DNA from 2 places in the Aeribacillus sp. FSL W8-0870 genome. Region 2 is predicted to be linked to the other one. Evidence: a T-box and tRNA genes for the amino acid it is inferred to sense, from the RefSeq annotation. Region 2 holds a T-box; the other holds one or more tRNA genes.
What was found. The T-box of region 2 lies ahead of alaS (alanine--tRNA ligase). A T-box ahead of a tRNA ligase gene usually reads a tRNA of that ligase, here a tRNA-Ala.

Region 1: it has a tRNA-Ala gene. The T-box ahead of alaS (alanine--tRNA ligase) is inferred to sense a tRNA for this amino acid. The anticodon was not compared.

What each region holds. Positions count from the first base shown of each region.
Region 1 covers NZ_CP150165.1:1,037,782-1,047,990, reverse strand. The annotation lists tRNA gene NSU02_RS05155 (tRNA-Asn) at 469-540, opposite strand; tRNA gene NSU02_RS05150 (tRNA-Ile) at 640-713, opposite strand; tRNA gene NSU02_RS05145 (tRNA-Gly) at 720-790, opposite strand; tRNA gene NSU02_RS05140 (tRNA-His) at 1,019-1,094, opposite strand; tRNA gene NSU02_RS05135 (tRNA-Phe) at 1,112-1,184, opposite strand; tRNA gene NSU02_RS05130 (tRNA-Asp) at 1,295-1,370, opposite strand; tRNA gene NSU02_RS05125 (tRNA-Met) at 1,373-1,449, opposite strand; tRNA gene NSU02_RS05120 (tRNA-Ser) at 1,460-1,549, opposite strand; tRNA gene NSU02_RS05115 (tRNA-Ile) at 1,562-1,638, opposite strand; tRNA gene NSU02_RS05110 (tRNA-Met) at 1,645-1,718, opposite strand; tRNA gene NSU02_RS05105 (tRNA-Ala) at 1,729-1,801, opposite strand; tRNA gene NSU02_RS05100 (tRNA-Pro) at 1,813-1,889, opposite strand; tRNA gene NSU02_RS05095 (tRNA-Arg) at 1,893-1,969, opposite strand; tRNA gene NSU02_RS05090 (tRNA-Leu) at 1,975-2,063, opposite strand; tRNA gene NSU02_RS05085 (tRNA-Gly) at 2,071-2,142, opposite strand; tRNA gene NSU02_RS05080 (tRNA-Leu) at 2,149-2,230, opposite strand; tRNA gene NSU02_RS05075 (tRNA-Lys) at 2,238-2,313, opposite strand; tRNA gene NSU02_RS05070 (tRNA-Thr) at 2,631-2,703, opposite strand; tRNA gene NSU02_RS05065 (tRNA-Val) at 2,863-2,938, opposite strand; rRNA gene NSU02_RS05060 (23S ribosomal RNA) at 3,035-5,967, opposite strand; rRNA gene NSU02_RS05055 (16S ribosomal RNA) at 6,106-7,659, opposite strand; gene NSU02_RS05050 (hypothetical protein) at 8,316-8,504, shown strand; tRNA gene NSU02_RS05045 (tRNA-Ala) at 8,641-8,713, opposite strand; gene NSU02_RS05040 (protein-glutamine gamma-glutamyltransferase) at 8,918-9,721, shown strand; gene NSU02_RS05035 (secondary thiamine-phosphate synthase enzyme YjbQ) at 9,729-10,130, opposite strand.
Region 2 covers NZ_CP150165.1:2,882,757-2,892,965, forward strand. The annotation lists gene ruvX (Holliday junction resolvase RuvX) at 1-264, opposite strand, end outside; gene NSU02_RS14060 (IreB family regulatory phosphoprotein) at 266-532, opposite strand; gene alaS (alanine--tRNA ligase) at 604-3,240, opposite strand; T-box leader at 3,313-3,519, opposite strand; gene NSU02_RS14070 (AI-2E family transporter) at 3,569-4,630, opposite strand; gene NSU02_RS14075 (hypothetical protein) at 4,703-4,888, opposite strand; gene NSU02_RS14080 (ATP-dependent RecD-like DNA helicase) at 5,087-7,462, opposite strand; gene NSU02_RS14085 (tetratricopeptide repeat protein) at 7,484-8,137, opposite strand; gene mnmA (tRNA 2-thiouridine(34) synthase MnmA) at 8,219-9,334, opposite strand; gene NSU02_RS14095 (cysteine desulfurase family protein) at 9,350-10,209, opposite strand, start outside.

The DNA of each region.
Region 1 (10,209 bases), 1.8 Mb from region 2:
CGCCTAGCGATTCGTTCTCCTTAATTGTTCAGTCCTTCCTCTTTCGTCTCGAGCTCGAAAAGAGTACTATGACTTCTGCTGACTTCTGACTGTTCAGTTATCTATCACTAGATAGGTTACCAAGGTTACTTGGCGTGCCAGCCAGACCTCCCCGGGTAAGTACATGCACTTTCACACCATCTATCCGCCTCATTTACTCGATATGACCTTCGACAGAAAGAGCTTTGTTTTGTTTCGCAAACTCACTCAATCATACCTAGCCTTATATGAGGTTCGTGTTCCTCGGACCGGTGTTTTGCCTCCAGCTTCCTTCAGATTCCGCGTCACCACGGACACCCTTGCTCTTGGCTAACCTCTACTTCTGTCTTCGGGGTTCGGGACTTACACCCTATAGTTCATGTACATGCCGGGCGCACGAAGACAAAAAAAGCGTTGCAAACTGCAACGCTTTTTTTGATTTCGAAATGACTCCGCAGGCAGGATTCGAACCTGCGACCGTTCGGTTAACAGCCGAATGCTCTACCACTGAGCTACTGCGGAATATAAAAAAAATTTAAGGCATTTTGCCAAATAGAACAGCTATTGACTGACAATTGCAGCAATGTCAATTGCCCAACTAAGCTGCTTAAAAAATAGCAATGGGCCTGAGTGGACTTGAACCACCGACCTCACGCTTATCAGGCGTGCGCTCTAACCAGCTGAGCTACAAGCCCATATTAAGCGGGTGATGGGAATCGAACCCACGACATCAGCTTGGAAGGCTGAGGTTTTACCACTAAACTACACCCGCGCGAAAATATTTATTTTTCTATTTAAATGATAAACACGCATTTTCCATGCCTCTTCCTCTTCCAGCATTGTTCGAGGATGTAAATGCGTCGAGGTAACTCGCAGATAATTCATTGAAGTGTCGCTCGTGGCTGAGGTTTTACCACTAAACTACACCCGCATAATAAGCTGATAATAGAAATAAATACTTATTTTCAATGCCATATTATCTATCTCTACTATAGGCAAATGGGGCGACTGATGGGAATCGAACCCACGAATGCCAGAGCCACAATCTGGTGCGTTAACCACTTCGCCACAGTCGCCGCAATTAATAAAACAATGGCTCGGGACGGAATCGAACCGCCGACACAAGGATTTTCAGTCCTTTGCTCTACCGACTGAGCTACCGAGCCGTAAAACTCCGATAAAAAGTTATGTACAATCCATCATTAAAGAAAGAATTCATTGACACAACCTGCTGTACTTGAAAAATTCCTCCTACAGCTGTTGAATCAATAATTAATGGCGGTCCCGACGGGAATCGAACCCGCGATCTCCTGCGTGACAGGCAGGCATGTTAACCGCTACACTACGGGACCATTGGTTGCGGGGGCAGGATTTGAACCTGCGACCTTCGGGTTATGAGCCCGACGAGCTACCGGACTGCTCCACCCCGCGATAATAATGACGGAGGAGGAGGGATTCGAACCCCCGCGCGGTTTGACCCGCCTCTCGGTTTTCAAGACCGACCCCTTCAGCCAGACTTGGGTACTCCTCCATATAATAAAGATGGTGGACCTTGCAGGATTCGAACCTGCGACCGGACGGTTATGAGCCGTCTGCTCTGACCAGCTGAGCTAAAGGTCCGAAAAATGGCGGTGGAGGGGATCGAACCCCCGACCTCACGGGTATGAACCGTACGCTCTAGCCAGCTGAGCTACACCGCCAAATTAAATATGGAGCCTAGCGGGATCGAACCGCTGACCTCCTGCGTGCAAAGCAGGCGCTCTCCCAGCTGAGCTAAGGCCCCTTTAAATTCCCTGGTCGGGAAGACAGGATTCGAACCTGCGACCCCATGGTCCCAAACCATGTGCTCTACCAAGCTGAGCTACTTCCCGATATGGCGCGCCCGAGAGGAGTCGAACCCCTAACCTTTTGATCCGTAGTCAAACGCTCTATCCAATTGAGCTACGGGCGCCAATATGGTGCCGAGGACCGGACTTGAACCGGTACGGTAGTCACCTACCGCAGGATTTTAAGTCCTGTGCGTCTGCCAATTCCGCCACCCCGGCAGAGAAAAGCGGAAGACGGGATTCGAACCCGCGACCCCCACCTTGGCAAGGTGGTGTTCTACCACTGAACTACTTCCGCGTATTATGCGGGTGGAGGGACTTGAACCCCCACGCCGTAAGGCGCTAGATCCTAAGTCTAGTGCGTCTGCCAATTCCGCCACACCCGCGTCAAAATGGTGAGCCATGGAGGATTCGAACCTCCGACCCTCTGATTAAAAGTCAGATGCTCTACCGACTGAGCTAATGGCTCATAAAAAAATTTTTTCTCCTAATCCATTTTTCATTTGTCAGATGTCCCTTCCTCTGCCAGTCTTTTCGAGGATGTTGGATGCGTCGGGACAACTCGTCGCTTATTCGATGAAGCCTTGCTCGTTGCTCTACCGACTGAGCTAATGGCTCATATAAAGTAATTTTTTCTTAAAAATCGGTCATATGCCCCTTCCTCTTCCAGTTTTCTCAAAAACGCTGGATACGTCGGGACAACTCTCTGATTGTTCGTCGAAGCATTGCTCGTTGCTCTGATGACTAATCTAAAAGTTCCTGCTCAATATGCAACACCTTTAATGATGCCGGCGAGAGGAATCGAACCCCCAACCTACTGATTACGATTCAGTTGCTCTGCCAATTGAGCTACACCGGCATGATGAATACAACAATCAATAATCAGTCTTGCTTCATTTGATCGTCGTTCCAATCTTAGAAATCTTGTCCAAGGAAAAGTTCAATTGGTACGATGAAGCAGCATGAAAGACGATATCTCGACCGTGCTTTGCCAATTGAGCTGAATCGATATACTGTATGGTGGAGGATGACGGGATCGAACCGCCGACCCCTTGCTTGTAAGGCAAGTGCTCTCCCAGCTGAGCTAATCCTCCAATTCAAAAATCACCAGAGGACATATGCAAAGTAAATAAAAGTCCATAATTCTTTCAAAACTAGATAACGGTTCCTTCACGAATAGATGCTCTTTCTTGGTTAAGTCCTCGATCGATTAGTATCCGTCAGCTCCACGTGTCACCACGCTTCCACCTCGGACCTATCTACCTCGTCATCTTCAAGGGATCTTACTCGCGTTTAGCGATGGGAAATCTCATCTTGAGGGGGGCTTCACGCTTAGATGCTTTCAGCGCTTATCCCTTCCGCACATAGCTACCCAGCGGTGCCCCTGGCGGGACAACTGGTACACCAGCGGTGCGTCCATCCCGGTCCTCTCGTACTAAGGACAGCTCCTCTCAAATTTCCTGCGCCCGCGACGGATAGGGACCGAACTGTCTCACGACGTTCTGAACCCAGCTCGCGTACCGCTTTAATGGGCGAACAGCCCAACCCTTGGGACCGACTACAGCCCCAGGATGCGATGAGCCGACATCGAGGTGCCAAACCTCCCCGTCGATGTGGACTCTTGGGGGAGATCAGCCTGTTATCCCCGGGGTAGCTTTTATCCGTTGAGCGATGGCCCTTCCATGCGGAACCACCGGATCACTAAGCCCGACTTTCGTCCCTGCTCGACTTGTAGGTCTCGCAGTCAAGCTCCCTTCTGCCTTTGCACTCTCCGAATGATTTCCAACCATTCTGAGGGAACCTTTGGGCGCCTCCGTTACCTTTTAGGAGGCGACCGCCCCAGTCAAACTGCCCACCTGACACTGTCTCCCGCCCCGATCAGGGGCGCGGGTTAGAATGTCAGTACAGCCAGGGTAGTATCCCACCGTCGCCTCAGCGCAAGCTGGCGCTCACGCGTCTCTGGCTCCTACCTATCCTGTACAAGCTGTACCCACATTCAATATCAGGCTGCAGTAAAGCTCCACGGGGTCTTTCCGTCCTGTCGCGGGTAACCTGCATCTTCACAGGTACTATAATTTCACCGAGTCTCTCGTTGAGACAGTGCCCAGATCGTTACGCCTTTCGTGCGGGTCGGAACTTACCCGACAAGGAATTTCGCTACCTTAGGACCGTTATAGTTACGGCCGCCGTTTACTGGGGCTTCGGTTCGCACCTTCGCTTTTCGCTAAGCGCTCCCCTTAACCTTCCAGCACCGGGCAGGCGTCAGCCCCTATACTTCACCTTACGGTTTCGCAGAGACCTGTGTTTTTGCTAAACAGTCGCCTGGGCCTTTTCACTGCGGCTCATCATGGCTTATCACCTTGATGAGCACCCCTTCTCCCGAAGTTACGGGGTCATTTTGCCGAGTTCCTTAACGAGAGTTCTCTCGCTCACCTTAGGATTCTCTCCTCGCCTACCTGTGTCGGTTTGCGGTACGGGCACCTCTCACCTCGCTAGAGGCTTTTCTTGGCAGTGTGGAATCGGGAACTTCGGTACTTCCTTTCCCTCGCCATCACAGCTCAAGCACACGGCAAGCGGATTTGCCTGCTTGCCAGCCCTAACTGCTTGGACGCGCACATCCAACCGCGCGCTTGCCCTATCCTCCTGCGTCCCCCCATTGCTCAAACGGTGAGGAGGTGGTACAGGAATATCAACCTGTTGTCCATCACCTACGCCTTTCGGCCTCGGCTTAGGTCCCGACTAACCCTGAGCGGACGAGCCTTCCTCAGGAAACCTTAGGCTTTCGGCGGAGGGGATTCTCACCCCTCTTTCGCTACTCATACCGGCATTCTCACTTCTAAGCGCTCCACCGGTCCTTCCGGTCCGGCTTCGATGCCCTTAGAACGCTCTCCTACCGCTGACACCAACGGTGTCAACCCGCAGCTTCGGTGATACGTTTAGCCCCGGTACATTTTCGGCGCAGAGCCACTCGACCAGTGAGCTATTACGCACTCTTTAAATGGTGGCTGCTTCTAAGCCAACATCCTGGTTGTCTAAGCAGCTCCACATCCTTTTCCACTTAACGTATACTTTGGGACCTTAGCTGGCGGTCTGGGCTGTTTCCCTTTTGACCACGGATCTTATCACTCGCAGTCTGACTCCCAAGGATAAGTCATTGGCATTCGGAGTTTGACTGAATTCGGTAACCCGATGGGGGCCCCTCGTCCAATCAGTGCTCTACCTCCAAGACTCTTCCCTTGAGGCTAGCCCTAAAGCTATTTCGGAGAGAACCAGCTATCTCCAAGTTCGATTGGCATTTCACCCCTACCCACACCTCATCCCCGCACTTTTCAACGTGCGTGGGTTCGGGCCTCCAGCAAGTGTTACCTTGCCTTCACCCTGGACATGGGTAGATCACCTGGTTTCGGGTCTGCGACCTCGTACTATTTCGCCCTCTTCAGACTCGCTTTCGCTGCGGCTCCGCCTTTCGGCTTAACCTTGCACGAAATCGCAACTCGCCGGTTCATTCTACAAAAGGCACGCCATCACCCGTTAACGGGCTCTGACTACTTGTAGGCACACGGTTTCAGGTTCTCTTTCACTCCCCTCCCGGGGTGCTTTTCACCTTTCCCTCACGGTACTGGTTCACTATCGGTCACTAGGGAGTATTTAGCCTTGGGAGATGGTCCTCCCTGCTTCCGACGGGATTTCACGTGTCCCGCCGTACTCAGGATCCACTCGGGAGGGAACGGAGTTTCGACTACAGGGTTGTTACCTTCTCTGACGGGCCTTTCCAGACCTCTTCGTCTACCCCGTTCCTTTGTCACTCCTTAATCGAGTGTCCTACAACCCCAAGAGGCACGCCTCTTGGTTTGGGCTGTTCCCGTTTCGCTCGCCGCTACTCAGGGAATCGCTGTTGCTTTCTCTTCCTCCGGGTACTTAGATGTTTCAGTTCCCCGGGTTGCCCTCCATACCCTATGGATTCAGGTATGGATACTGCCCCATTACGGGCAGTGGGTTCCCCCATTCGGACATCTCCGGATCGACGCTTACTTACAGCTCCCCGAAGCATTTCGGTGTTTGTCCCGTCCTTCATCGGCTCCTAGTGCCAAGGCATCCACCGTGCGCCCTTTCTAACTTAACCGTTTCTTCCTAACATGAGCGATCTATTCGTGAATGTCTTTCCGTTATCCAGTTTTCAAAGAACAATCAGGAAGGATATGATCCTTCAAAACTAAACAAAACGGAAAAGCGCACCCTATTTCAATGTATATATCCTTAGAAAGGAGGTGATCCAGCCGCACCTTCCGATACGGCTACCTTGTTACGACTTCACCCCAATCATTTGTCCCACCTTCGGCGGCTGGCTCCCGTAAGGGTTACCCCACCGACTTCGGGTGTTACAAACTCTCGTGGTGTGACGGGCGGTGTGTACAAGACCCGGGAACGTATTCACCGCGGCATGCTGATCCGCGATTACTAGCGATTCCGGCTTCATGCAGGCGAGTTGCAGCCTGCAATCCGAACTGAGAGTGGTTTTTTGGGATTCGCTCCACCTCGCGGTTTCGCTGCCCTTTGTACCACCCATTGTAGCACGTGTGTAGCCCAGGTCATAAGGGGCATGATGATTTGACGTCATCCCCACCTTCCTCCGACTTTTAGCCGGCAGTCACCTTAGAGTGCCCAACTGAATGCTGGCAACTAAGGTCAAGGGTTGCGCTCGTTGCGGGACTTAACCCAACATCTCACGACACGAGCTGACGACAACCATGCACCACCTGTCACCCTGTCCCCGAAAGGGGAACGCCCTATCTCTAGGGTTGTCAGGGGATGTCAAGACCTGGTAAGGTTCTTCGCGTTGCTTCGAATTAAACCACATGCTCCACCGCTTGTGCGGGTCCCCGTCAATTCCTTTGAGTTTCAGCCTTGCGGCCGTACTCCCCAGGCGGAGTGCTTAATGCGTTTGCTGCAGCACTAAAGGGTGGATACCCTCTAACACTTAGCACTCATCGTTTACGGCGTGGACTACCAGGGTATCTAATCCTGTTCGCTCCCCACGCTTTCGCGCCTCAGCGTCAGTTACAGGCCAGAGAGCCGCCTTCGCCACTGGTGTTCCTCCACATCTCTACGCATTTCACCGCTACACGTGGAATTCCGCTCCCCTCTCCTGCACTCAAGTTCCCCAGTTTCCAATGGCCGCTCGCGGTTGAGCCGCGAGATTTCACATCAGACTTAAGGAACCGCCTGCGCGCGCTTTACGCCCAATAATTCCGGACAACGCTTGCCACCTACGTATTACCGCGGCTGCTGGCACGTAGTTAGCCGTGGCTTCCTCGTCAGGTACCGTCAAGGTACCGCCCTGTTCGAACGGTACTTGTTCTTCCCTGACAACAGAGCTTTACGATCCGAAGACCTTCTTCGCTCACGCGGCGTTGCTCCGTCAGACTTTCGTCCATTGCGGAAGATTCCCTACTGCTGCCTCCCGTAGGAGTCTGGGCCGTGTCTCAGTCCCAGTGTGGCCGGTCACCCTCTCAGGTCGGCTACGCATCGTCGCCTTGGTGAGCCGTTACCTCACCAACTAGCTAATGCGCCGCGGGCCCATCCTGCAGTGACAGCTAAAAGCCGCCTTTCAACCGAAAACCATGCGGTTTTCGGTGTTATCCGGTATTAGCTCCGGTTTCCCGAAGTTATCCCAGTCTGCAGGGCAGGTTGCCCACGTGTTACTCACCCGTCCGCCGCTAACCTAAAGGAGCAAGCTCCCTTCGGTCCGCTCGACTTGCATGTATTAGGCACGCCGCCAGCGTTCGTCCTGAGCCAGGATCAAACTCTCCAAAAAAAGTTTGTCACCAAATGCTCTTGTCAGAATCAACAGGCACGCTTTTCGTTTTGTTCAGTTTTCAAAGATCATTTTCCGCTGTATTTTTACAGCGACTTTTTCAATATACAACTATTCAGAGCAAAATGTCAAGAGTTTTTTTAAAAAGTAATTTTTTATTCATGACTAATGTCTCATTGATCTTAACGACATTTGATATTCTATCACCATTAACCACTAATTGCAATATAAATTTTTATAAAAAAAGATTTATTTTTGATAGTCGTTAGACAAAAATTGATTTAGTAGACGAAAGCATACTCATTCAAATAATTATCTGTTAGAACATATTTTACCACAAACAAACGCATTGTTAAGCACCTCTTACTGTTTGTGATCCGCTAAAATTTCTATCTAACGAGCCAAAGGAAAATCGATGTCAAGCATTTGTCAGCATCACCGTTTTCATAAACACGATTTCACCGGATTGAAACCTGACACTGTGAAGCAATTTATCGATCGAGACAATAGTTTCCTCAACTTAAAAAAAGACGCGATGCAGCCAAGTACAAATAAAAGCAGAATGCTGATGCAGCCATAGCATTTATTTTTTTGTATTAAAAATGGACAAGCATGAATATATAAAATTTAGAGAGACAAAAGCGGGAGGGATAAAAATGGATCTGGCTTTCTTAATTATTGCTTATTTTTTATCCATTTTCCATTTTGCATATGGATATAAAGAAGCTATAAGAATAAGCGAAGAAAACGGAAAAGTGAACGGTTGGTCCGTCATTTTTTCGTTTCCACTCGGATTTATATTTGCATTTTTTACAAACTTTTTTTATCACAAAATATATTTATAAATTCAATCAGTAGATTTATACAATCTTTACGGAAAAGCTTTTTCCTTCATCTTTTCATTGAAGACGAATATTATCACAAAAAACTCATTTTTTATGAAGAAATAATAAAACCCTTGGTAAACAAGGGTTTTTTAAATGGAGCATAGGGGGCTCGAACCCCTGACCTTCGCGCTGCCAGCACGACGCTCTCCCAACTGAGCTAATGCCCCGTTTTTCATTTGTCACAGACAATATTATAGCGTGATGATTTTTCCAATACAAGTATAAATTTATACAAATGACGAAATTTCATAAGAGGTTTTTCTCCTGTAAAAAAGTTGATGCGGTAACGCTCTTTTCAAAGATATATCAGAATTTACATGGACCAATTACTTATCAAAATCATACGATGGTTACAGAGGGGGGAACGATAAATGATTGCAATTCAAAATAGGCCTATTACAGCTAATGAATTAAAAGAATTTTTTTCAGATGCAAAAGATCGGGAAATTATTGATTGGATGGCAAACAGCCACAAAGTTTATCGCTATGAATCCTTAAATGAATTAAAGTTTGAAATTTTATTCAGGAGAAAAACGATCGAAGCTTCGCTCGACCTTTTAAAAAGCAAAGCGCAATTTGCGACATTTGAAAATTCATACTGTCATGATCGCTTCTGGCAGCTGAGCAGTAAAGGGGCGTTTTTGTTAAAAAAAGATGTGACTCCGGCAAAAGGAATAGAGGACATTTTTATAAATGGAAATAAATATGCATTTGAATGTGCAACAGCTATAGTCATTGTGTTCTATAAAGCTGCTCTTGATTCAATAGGAGAAAAAGCTTTTAATTATTTATTTGCAGATCTTGTTTTATATGACTGGCATTACGACAAAGACCTCGGAGTCCGAACGACCGTTACGACTGATTTTGTCCCAGGAGACTGCGTTTATTTCAACAACCCGGATTTTAACCCGGAAACACCACAGTGGCGGGGGGTAAATGCGATTCATCTCGGCAATAATCTGTATTACGGTCACGGAATCGGAATTCGTGATGCAAAAGGCGTCATCGAAACGTTAAATCGATATCGAAAAAGACAAGCGGTTGAATCGGCTTATTTAAAAGATCAAGTTACAAGACCGAATTACAAGTACCTATCAACTTATCAAAACTATATTCGTGAAAATAAAAATAAACGAATTTCGGCTAGAATCGGGCAAACTTTTTATACATTTTAACTAAAACCTATCCTTTTAAAATTTTTGCATAATATGTCCGTTTTCTAGGTCCGTCAAACTCGCAAAAATAAATGCCTTGCCATGTTCCAAGCAGCAAATTTCCTTCCAAGATGATAACGTGCTGGGATGCTCCGACAGTACTTGCTTTCATATGAGCAGCAGTATTCCCTTCAAAATGCCGGTCAAGCGGATTCTCCCATGGGTACAGCTCATCGAAACGGCGAATCATATCCCGCTTTACGTCAGGATCAGCATTTTCATTGATCGTAATGCCTGCTGTCGTGTGCGGACAGTATACCACAACTATCCCTTCTGAAACGGCTGATTCATGTACAAACTGTTGAATTGACATTGTAATGTCAATCATTTCATCACGCCGGCTCGTCTGTAATATAAATTTTTTTAACATGATAAACACCGCCTCTTAGCCTTGCGCTTTTTCTAAAATGACAAGGGGCCTATTATACGAATAAGCCCCTTGTCCAACT
Region 2 (10,209 bases):
CTGAAACTGCTCCTTCAAAAGCGTGGCAAAGCGCTCGCTTGCTTCTCCCCTTGGTCCAACGGTGCCGTTCATATTTTTCGGATACCCGACTACTATTTTTTCTATCTCGTATTTCTTTATCAGTTCAGCGAGTCTTTGAATCCCGAACTCGCCTTCATCTTCATTTATGCTGATCGTTTCCACACCTTGAGCAGTCCATCCCAGCTCATCGCTTACCGCAACTCCTAATGTTTTTGAACCTAAGTCTAACCCAATGATTCGCATTTTATTCCTCACGGTTGTTTTTCAAATAAAATTTTACAAGCTCTTCAATTAATTCATCTCGTTCAATTTTTCTAATCAGATTGCGTGCGCCGTTATGTCTAGGAATGTAAGCAGGATCTCCGGACAACAAATAGCCGACGATTTGATTGATCGGATTATAACCCTTTTCTTCCAGTGCATTGTATACGGCACTTAGAACTTCCTTGACATTTGTCTCAACAGGTTCTTCTGAAAAATTAAACTTCATCGTTTTATCGAAGGAACTCAATTTTTGCACCTCTTTCCTAGACTAAAAAGCGAATCTGCTTGTCTACATCCATTTTACACTATGACTGGAATTTATGAAACGGATTTCACCCAGTCTTCGACAAAACGAAGAGCTTCAGCTAACCGTTCAGGATTTTTTCCTCCCGCTTGAGCCATGTCAGGTCTTCCGCCGCCGCCGCCTCCACAGCGGCTTGCAATTTCCTTAATTAATTTTCCAGCATGGAACCCTTTGTCAACTAAGTCTTTTGTGATGCCGGCTGCTAAATTTACTTTTCCGTCTGATACCGTTGCTAGCACAACAATAGCCGAGCCGAGCTTTTGCTTCAGTTCATCGACCATGCCGCGCAATCTGTTCATATCTTTCACTTGAACTTTTTCCGCAAGAACTGTTACACCGTTGATCGTTACCGCTTTTTCAGCGATGTTCCCCGCTTCCAGATTGCTAAGCTTCATCGTAAGAGATTCGTTTTCCCGCTGTAGTTCTTTTATTTCTTGCTGCAGACTGTCAATTCTCTCCGGCAGATTTTTTACATTAGCTTTCAGTTTTGCCCCAATTTCCTTTAACAATAAATATTGTTCATTCATAAACCGGTACGCTTCTTTTCCTGTCACCGCTTCAATTCGGCGGGTTCCTGCACCAATTCCAGTTTCGGAAACAATCTTAAACAGTCCGATTTCCGCTGTATTTGTTACATGGCATCCGCCGCAAAGCTCAAGCGAATAATCGCCTACTTGAACAACGCGAACAATTTTTCCGTATTTTTCTCCAAATAAAGCCATCGCGCCCATCGCTTTCGCTTCGTCAAGAGGCATGTGCTCGATAGAGACTGGAATGCTTTCCCAAATTTTCTCATTTACAATTCGCTCAATTTCTTCCAGCTCTTCTGTTGAAACTTGTCCAAAATGTGAAAAGTCAAAACGGAGACGGTCGGAAGCAACAAGCGATCCAGCTTGGTTGACATGTACGCCCAGCACGTCCTTCAGCGCTTGGTGCAGCAAATGTGTCGCTGTATGATTTTTCACGATGGATTTTCTAGACTCTGCACAAACGGAAGCGTAAACTGCTGCTCCTTTTGTCAAAACGCCTTTTTCGATGACAGCCCGGTGCAAGTGTTGGCCGTTCGGCGCTTTTTGCACATCTTTTACGTTTAAGACCACATCATCATTTTTGATGATTCCTTTGTCAGCAATTTGACCTCCGCTTTCAGCATAAAAAGGCGTCTCGTCCAATATAATTTGGACCTCTTCCCCGCTCTCGGCTTGATCGACTAATTCCCCATCTTTTATGATCACAAGCACCCGTGCATTTGCTTCCAGGGTATTGTAGCCGACAAATTTGCTTTCCTCTTTTAATTCCACAAGAATTCCGCTTTGCACTTGCATCGAGTCGACATCCTGTCTGGCTTTTCTTGCACGTTCTTTTTGATGCTCCATTTCTCGTTCAAAGCCTTCATAATCCAGCTCCATGCCTTCATCTTGTGCGTATTCCTCCGTCAATTCCACTGGAAAACCGTATGTGTCGTAAAGCCGAAACACATCTTCGCCTGGAATTATTCGGCTACCCTGTCCTTTCTGCTTTTTGATTACATCCGCTAAAATGGCAAGCCCTTCATGGAGAGTCTCATGGAAACGCTCTTCCTCATTTTTAATTACCTTTTGAACAAAGGATGCTTTTTCTTTTACTTCCGGATAGTAATCGTTCATAATTTCCGCTACAACCGGAACTAATTCATACATAAACGGGCGGTCTATGTTGATCGTTTTTGCATACCGAACCGCTCTGCGGATAAGACGGCGAAGTACATACCCTCTGCCTTCATTAGAAGGTAGCGCACCGTCTGCAACAGCAAATGTAACCGTGCGGATATGGTCGGCAATCACTTTAAAAGCGACATCTTTTTCTTTGTCGGTTCGATAAGCTTCCCCCGAAATCTTTTCGGTAGCTTGAATGATCGGTAAAAAGAGATCTGTGTCAAAGTTGGTCGGCGCATTTTGAATGACAGAAACCATTCGCTCTAAGCCCATGCCTGTATCAATATTCTTTTTTGGAAGCGGAGTGTAAGTTCCATCAGGATTATGATTAAATTGAGAAAAAACAAGATTCCAAACTTCCAAATAGCGTTCGTTTTCACCACCGGGATAAAGTTCCGGATCATTTGGATCGTTTCCAAATTCTTCTCCACGATCATAAAATATTTCAGTATTTGGTCCGCTTGGCCCTTCACCAATATCCCAGAAATTCCCTTCCAAACGGATAATTCGTTCTTCCGGCAACCCGATTTTATTTTTCCAAATGTCATACGCCTCTTCATCTTCCGGATGAATAGTAACTGATAATCTATTTGGGTCGAAGCCAATCCATTTTTCGCTTGTTAAAAATTCCCATGCCCATTCAATCGCCTCTTCTTTAAAATAGTCGCCGATTGAGAAATTTCCGAGCATTTCGAAAAATGTATGATGGCGTGCTGTTTTTCCGACATTTTCAATATCGTTTGTTCGGATTGATTTTTGTGCGTTAGTAATTCTCGGATTTTCAGGAACAACCCTTCCGTCAAAATATTTTTTCAATGTTGCGACACCGCTGTTGATCCACAATAGTGACGGATCATCAACCGGAATTAAAGAAGCGCTCGGTTCAACCGAATGTCCTTTTTCCTTAAAAAAATCTAAAAACATTTGACGAACTTGTGCTGAAGTGAGCTTTTTCATGGCATTCCTCCTAAAATGTCTTCATTTTTCTCGCAAAATAAAAACTCTCGCCTATGTAAATGCTCTGATTTACACAGGGACGAGAGTTACTCGCGGTACCACCCTGATTATGAGCCAATTGCTCATCACCTTCATTTGCCGTAACGTGGCATTTTCGTCAGGTTTTGCCTGCACTCAGAATTAGCGTTCTGTTGCCCTTCATCTAGAGCTTCTTTCAGCCTCGGAAGCCCCTCTCTTTTAAGATGGACTGCAACATACTCGATTCGTCATCGCTTTCATGCACTTATTCCATGTCTAACACGAATTATAGACAAGGAAAAATCGCTTGTCAATGCGCTTTCCTCAGACGGATGATATGCAGCAATATCTCTTTCAGAACAGTGATAAAAGGCACAGCTAAAATTAAACCGATCACTCCGCCGATTTCTCCGCCCGCCAAGAGCGCCATAATAATCACCATCGGATGCATATGCAGGCTTTTCCCAACGATGAAAGGGCCAAGAATATTACTTTCAATAAATTGCAGCCCAAAAATGATGAAAAGCACTACAATTATTTTGTTAATGGAGAGCGTCGCAGCGACCATCAAAGCAGGAACCGCACCGATAAATGGACCGAAATAAGGAATAATATTGGTCATTCCGATAATCGTCCCTAAAATTAACGGATATTTAATTTTAAACAGCCAAAACAAAATCGAAGCCGCCAGCCCGATCAGAAAACAAACAAATAGTTGCCCCCGCAAATAACTTCCGAGCGACTCATCGACGTTTTCTAAAAAACGTCTCCCTTCACGTCTCCATTTCTTCGGGGTGAAGTACCAAATGGCCTTTTTCATTTTCTCATAATCTTTCAACATATAAAAAACGAGAAAGGGAATGACACCAATAATAACAGCATAATCAATAATTGACTTCATGCTTGAAAGCATCCGTTCAAGAAAGGCAGCGACGGATGTTTCCATTCCAGCAATAAAAGATTCAATTCGATGATGAATTTCTCCAGGTAAATTGGTTGTTCCGTCATGAATTTTATCCGTCCAGCTTTGGTAATATTTTGTAAACATAGGGATATTTTCGGAAAGGTCTTTCATTTGTTCAACAAAAATTGGGACACCTTTATAAAAGCTAAAACCGACTCCTCCGAAAAAAATAAAATAGATGATGAGAATCGAACATGTTCTTGGAACACCTGAACGGTAAAGTTTTTCCACTACGGGATGAAGCAAGTAGGTAATGAAGCCGGAAAGCATAAAAGGAATTAAAACAGCTTTTAACATTTTGAAAATAGGAAACCAAATGACTTTTAGCTGAAGAACCATATATACAAACAATGATAAAATGAGAAAAAAAATGATTCGGAAAAGCCATTTCCGCTCTCGCTCATTCATCCCGCATCCCTCCTCTTATTATTTTGAGGAATGCTCACGAAAATATGCATGAAGGCGCCCATTTTAGGCGCCTCAAATCGCACGATCTTCTTCAGGAAACAAGTCATCTAAAGAACTTAATGTTCCGTCTTCTTCTACTTGATGTGTGTGAATAATGCCTTTTGTAACGGTAAGCTCAATAAAACAATGCCAACAATAATACTGATTGACTCCGATTTTTCCAATATCTTTGCTTTTACAATTCGGACATGTAAACAAACAGGGACACCTTCTTTATTCATTTATTTAATTATTTATTAATCCGGTATATTCTCGCTATGCACACTACTATTTGTTACCATTTTCAAAAAAATTATACGTCTCTATAAAGCATGCTTTTTATGCTTAAACAATTTGTCCCCTGTTTGTAGCATCATCTGTCAATCGTTATCGATCTTATGGAAAGGAACAAATTTATTATCCTTCGCCCTCTTCCATAAAATCATATGGAGTGATGTTCTCCATCCCAATGTTGGCATCTTCTAGTGGAAAAGGAAGCTCCTCTTTCAGCTCGGCAAGTTCAGACGTTTTCAGCCTCTCTTTTAAGGTTGTCTGCCTCATCGACTCCTGATTGTTGTATACTCCCATTTTTAACGCTTCCCATTCTCCGCACATAATTAAAAATTGCTTGCTCCTTGTAACAGCTGTATAAATCAAATTTCTTCTCAACATCCGAAAGTAGCCTTTTACTACCGGCAAAATGACAATCGGAAATTCGCTTCCCTGCGCTTTATGGATGGAGCAGCAGTAAGCATGAGTAAACTGATTAAAATCTTGCTTCGTATAGGTTACTTCGATACCGTCGTAAGAAATGACCACCATATCTTCTTTTTCGACATTTTCTTTTGCGTAAAAAATAGAAACAATCTCCCCAATATCGCCATTAAACACGTTTTGATCAGGCTGATTGACGAGCTGCAGCACTTTGTCCCCAATTCGGTAAATAACGTTGCCATGCTTGATCTCTCTTTTTTCTTTTGAAGGGGGGTTTAACATTTCCTGAAGCATTTCATTCAACTGATCAATGCCGGCAATCCCTCTGTACATCGGTGCCAACACCTGTATATCCTTCGCAGAATATCCTTTTTTCAAAGCGTTCTCAATTACTCTCGTTATAACTTCTTTTATTTGTGATGTTGTACAAGGAATAAACGATCTGTCTTGTGTCGTTTGCAAAAGGTTCGCTGGAAGAGTTCCTTGGCGGATTGAATGGGCCAAATCAATAATTGTAGATCCTTCTGCTTGTCTATAAATATCTGTCAGCGTAACAACTGGGATTCGTCCGGATTGAATCAAATCGCGAAGCACTTGGCCGGGTCCAACGGACGGAAGTTGGTGTTCGTCTCCAACAAGAACAATTTGTATGTCCGAAGGAAGCGATTTAAACAATTGATGCATGAGCCAAATATCAACCATTGATACTTCATCAACAATCAGAAGCTTTCCAGAAATCGGATGATCCTCATTGTGTTCAAATCCTTCTGAACCATTCCATCCTAAAAGGCGGTGGATTGTGACGGCAGGAAGACCGGTTGCTTCTGCCATTCTTTTTGCAGCTCGTCCAGTAGGTGCCACCAGTACAATGGGAAACGGCTCTTCCTTCTTTTGATATTCTTTTGGGTTCAATGAAAGGCCATGGAGGTTCGCATAAATTTCAACGATGCCTTTGATAACGGTTGTTTTTCCCGTTCCAGGCCCGCCGGTCAGCAAAAGAATCGGCGAATGAATAGCCCGCTGAATGGCTTCTTTTTGAGAGGGGGCATACTGAACATTCATTTTTTCTTCCAGTTTTCCTAACTCCAGCAAAAATTCTGATTCAGGAAACATATCTTGAAATTGGTTTTGGGTTAAAATTTCTTCAATGTTATTGGCAAGTCCCACTTCAGCATAGTAAAGAGAGGGTAAATAAATTCGATCTTCCTCGACGATAATTTTTCGATCTTCTTCCAATTCAAGAATGATTCTTTCAATATCCTGATCAGATATGTCTTCTCCATTTTGGGTGAGCAATTTTTTCGCTTTTTCCATCAGCTGAACTTTTGTAACATATACATGTCCTTCTTTTACAGCATCTTGTTCAATAGTGAACAAACAAGCCGCCTTCAGCCGGTCGGGATGATTGCCGGAGATCCCAAGTTCTCTCCCAATTTCATCCGCTCGAATAAAGCCGATCCCTTCAATATCTTCCACCAATTGATATGGGTTTTTTTGAATGATTTTAAGCGTATCCTCCCGATATAGCTGATAAATTTTCATCCCAAGTGCAGGCCCAATGCCAAGCTGATTTAATCCGATTAAAACCCCTTCTAAACCTTGATGTTCCTTCAGTGTTTCAGCCAGTATTTTGGCTTTTTCCTTTGAAAGCTTCTTCACTCTTTTTAATGAATCGGGATCCTCCAAAATAATCGAAATCGCATGTTCGCCCAGTTCATTCACGATCGCTTCCGCTGTTTTTTTGCCGATTCCTTTAAAAAGCCCGCTTGATAAATATTGAATAACTCCTTCTTTCGTAGTTGGAAGCTCCTTTTGAAAACGCTCAGCTTGAAATTGTACGCCGAATTTTGGGTGGTATTTTTTCGCGCCAAAAAACGTATAGCTGTCATGTAATTGGAGAAGAGGAAAAAAACCCGTCACGGTCACTTGATCTTGCTCAAACTGTTCATTCGTCTCTTCAATTTTCACTTTAATAACAGTATAAAAATTTTGCTCATTCTGGAACACAATATGTTTAATGGCTCCGCGAACAAAAGGAGTACTTTCCTCATGAAACAAACTCTCCTGTTGACCGCCCATCCTCTTTCCTCCTAATTTCGTTTAAATCATTTCTTCTAACAGCCTTTTCCCGTTGCCCGCAAGCAAATGATCCGGTTGAATGGAAAGCGCCATATCAAACATTTTTAAAGCTTCTTCTCTATTTTCTTCAAATGCGTACGCAACACCTAAATTATAATAAGCATCTGCGTGATGTTGATCGAGGTCGATCGTTTTTTCAAACTCTTTTTTTGCTTCTTGAATGTGGCCTGCTTGTGCTAAACATAAACCATATTGAAAGTGAGCGCTGGCGTCTTGTTCATCCAGCTCAACCGCCCGCAAAAAATATGGAAGTGCAAGACGGGGCTGTTCAAGCTGGTAAAGAGACATTCCAAGCATAAAATAGACATCTTTATGAGCAAGCCCATACTTTTCCGCCTGATCAAAAAATGTTTTCGCTTTATGATAATCTCCCGCATTATAATGAACGGTTCCAATGCCGTAATACGCAGTAGCCGTCCCTTTATCAATCTCAATCGCCTTTTCATAAAATTTCAATGCTCTTTCTGCATCACCTGAAGAGGCAAGCAAATTCCCAAAATTTACGTATAACACAGGGTCGTTTGGATTTTCTTCCAATGCTTCTGCAAAATATTTCGCTGCTTCTTCCCATTTCCCTTCTTTTATTGCTTCTAAAGCCAGTTGATTTTTATGCATCCATTTCATCCTTTCACATCCAAAGGCAAAGAGGCTGCGCCAAGTTAACAAATCTCATTCCGATCGGTACAGCTTATCTCTTTAACCGACATACCACAGTTTTTCGCCGTTGCGAAATACTTTATCGATAATGCCGCCTCCCAGACATTCCTCTCCATTATAAAAAACGACAGCTTGTCCTGGTGTAACGGCACGGACCGGCTGTTCAAACGAAATTTGTGCAGTTTGATCACCGATCATTTTCACTTTTACCGGCTGATCAGGCTGGCGGTAGCGAAATTTTGCGGTGCAAACAAGCTCATCTGTTGGTTTTACACCGGTTATCCAGTTTACATTTGTTGCGATAATGGAGTCTGAATATAAATGTTCATTATGAAATCCTTGTTCAACATATAAAATATTATTTTTCAAATTTTTTCCAACCACAAACCAAGGATCGCCATTTCCTCCTATTCCGAGTCCATGGCGTTGACCGATCGTATAATACATAAGCCCGTCATGCTTCCCTTTTACCTCACCAGACAACGTCTCCATTTTGCCGGGTTGAGCAGGTAAATACTGGCTTAAAAATTCTTTAAAGTTCCGCTCGCCAATAAAGCAGATGCCTGTTGAATCTTTTTTCTTTGCTGTTGCCAAGTTTGCTTTTTCCGCAATTTCTCTAACTTCTTTTTTTTCAAGATGCCCGATGGGGAACATGACCTTTGACAGCTGCTTCTGATTCAGCTGATTCAAAAAATACGTTTGATCTTTGTTTGGATCCTTTCCTCTGAGCAATTTGTACACACCATTGCGGTATTTTACCCGTGCATAATGGCCTGTTGCGATATAGTCCGCGCCTAAGTCAGCTGCATGCTCCAAAAATGCTTTAAATTTAATTTCTTTATTGCACATGACATCGGGATTTGGCGTTCTTCCAGCTTTATATTCCTCTAAAAAGTAAGTGAACACTTTATCCCAATACTCTTTTTCGAAATTCACTGCATAATAAGGAATCCCAAGCTGATTGCATACACGGATTACATCATCATAATCTTGCGTTGCCGTACATACGCCGTTTTCATCCGTATCATCCCAATTTTTCATAAAGACCCCGATGACTTCGTACCCTTGTTCTTTTAGGAGCAAAGCAGTTACAGATGAATCTACTCCGCCAGACATCCCGACTACGACTCTTGTTTCATGCGGCGCCTTTTCCATCTCTCTCACCTCTTTCTATTTTGACGTTAACCTTTTAACAATCTCGGCTGTTTTTTTGGCAGCCGATTCAATTTGTGCCTCCGTATTTCCTAAGCCGAAGCTGAATCGAACCGATGAAGTTATTTCTTTTGAATTTTTGCCAAACATTGAAACGAGCACATGCGACGGTTCAACTGATCCTGCTGTACAAGCTGATCCGCTTGATGCCGCAATTCCCGCCAAATCGAGGTTGACAAGTAGCGATTCAACGTTTGTTCCCGGAAAAAAAACGTTTAATATATGAGGCAAGCTGTTGTCAATCGAGCCGTTCACAGCGAAGGAAATGCCCTCTTGTTCAAACACATCGATCATGATTTGTTTAAAATGCACATATTGCTCTGTTTTTTCCTTTCTTGTTTGTTCTGCAATTTTTGCGCTTTCCGCAAACCCGATAATCGCTGGAACATTTTCCGTTCCGGCTCTTCTCTTCAATTCCTGCTCACCGCCATGCATGCGCGGAGTGAATTTCACCCCAGCTTTTGCATATAAAAAACCGATCCCTTTCGGCCCATTTATTTTATGACCGGAAACCGACAGCAGATCGACATTCAGCTCGCGAACATCAATTGGAACGAGTCCGTATGCTTGAACTGCATCGGTATGAAAATACGCTTGATGGTTTTGTAATAAGCTTCCTATTTCTGAAATAGGCTGTAAGGCACCTACTTCATTATTTCCATACATGACTGTGACAAGAATCGTTTCATCTTTTAAAGCTTTTTTAAGATCCTCGACAGAAATAACTCCCGATTGATTGACAGGCAAATACGTAACGTGAAATCCGTTTTTTTCTAGATAGCGGCAAGATTGGAGGACAGCCGGATGCTCAATTTCTG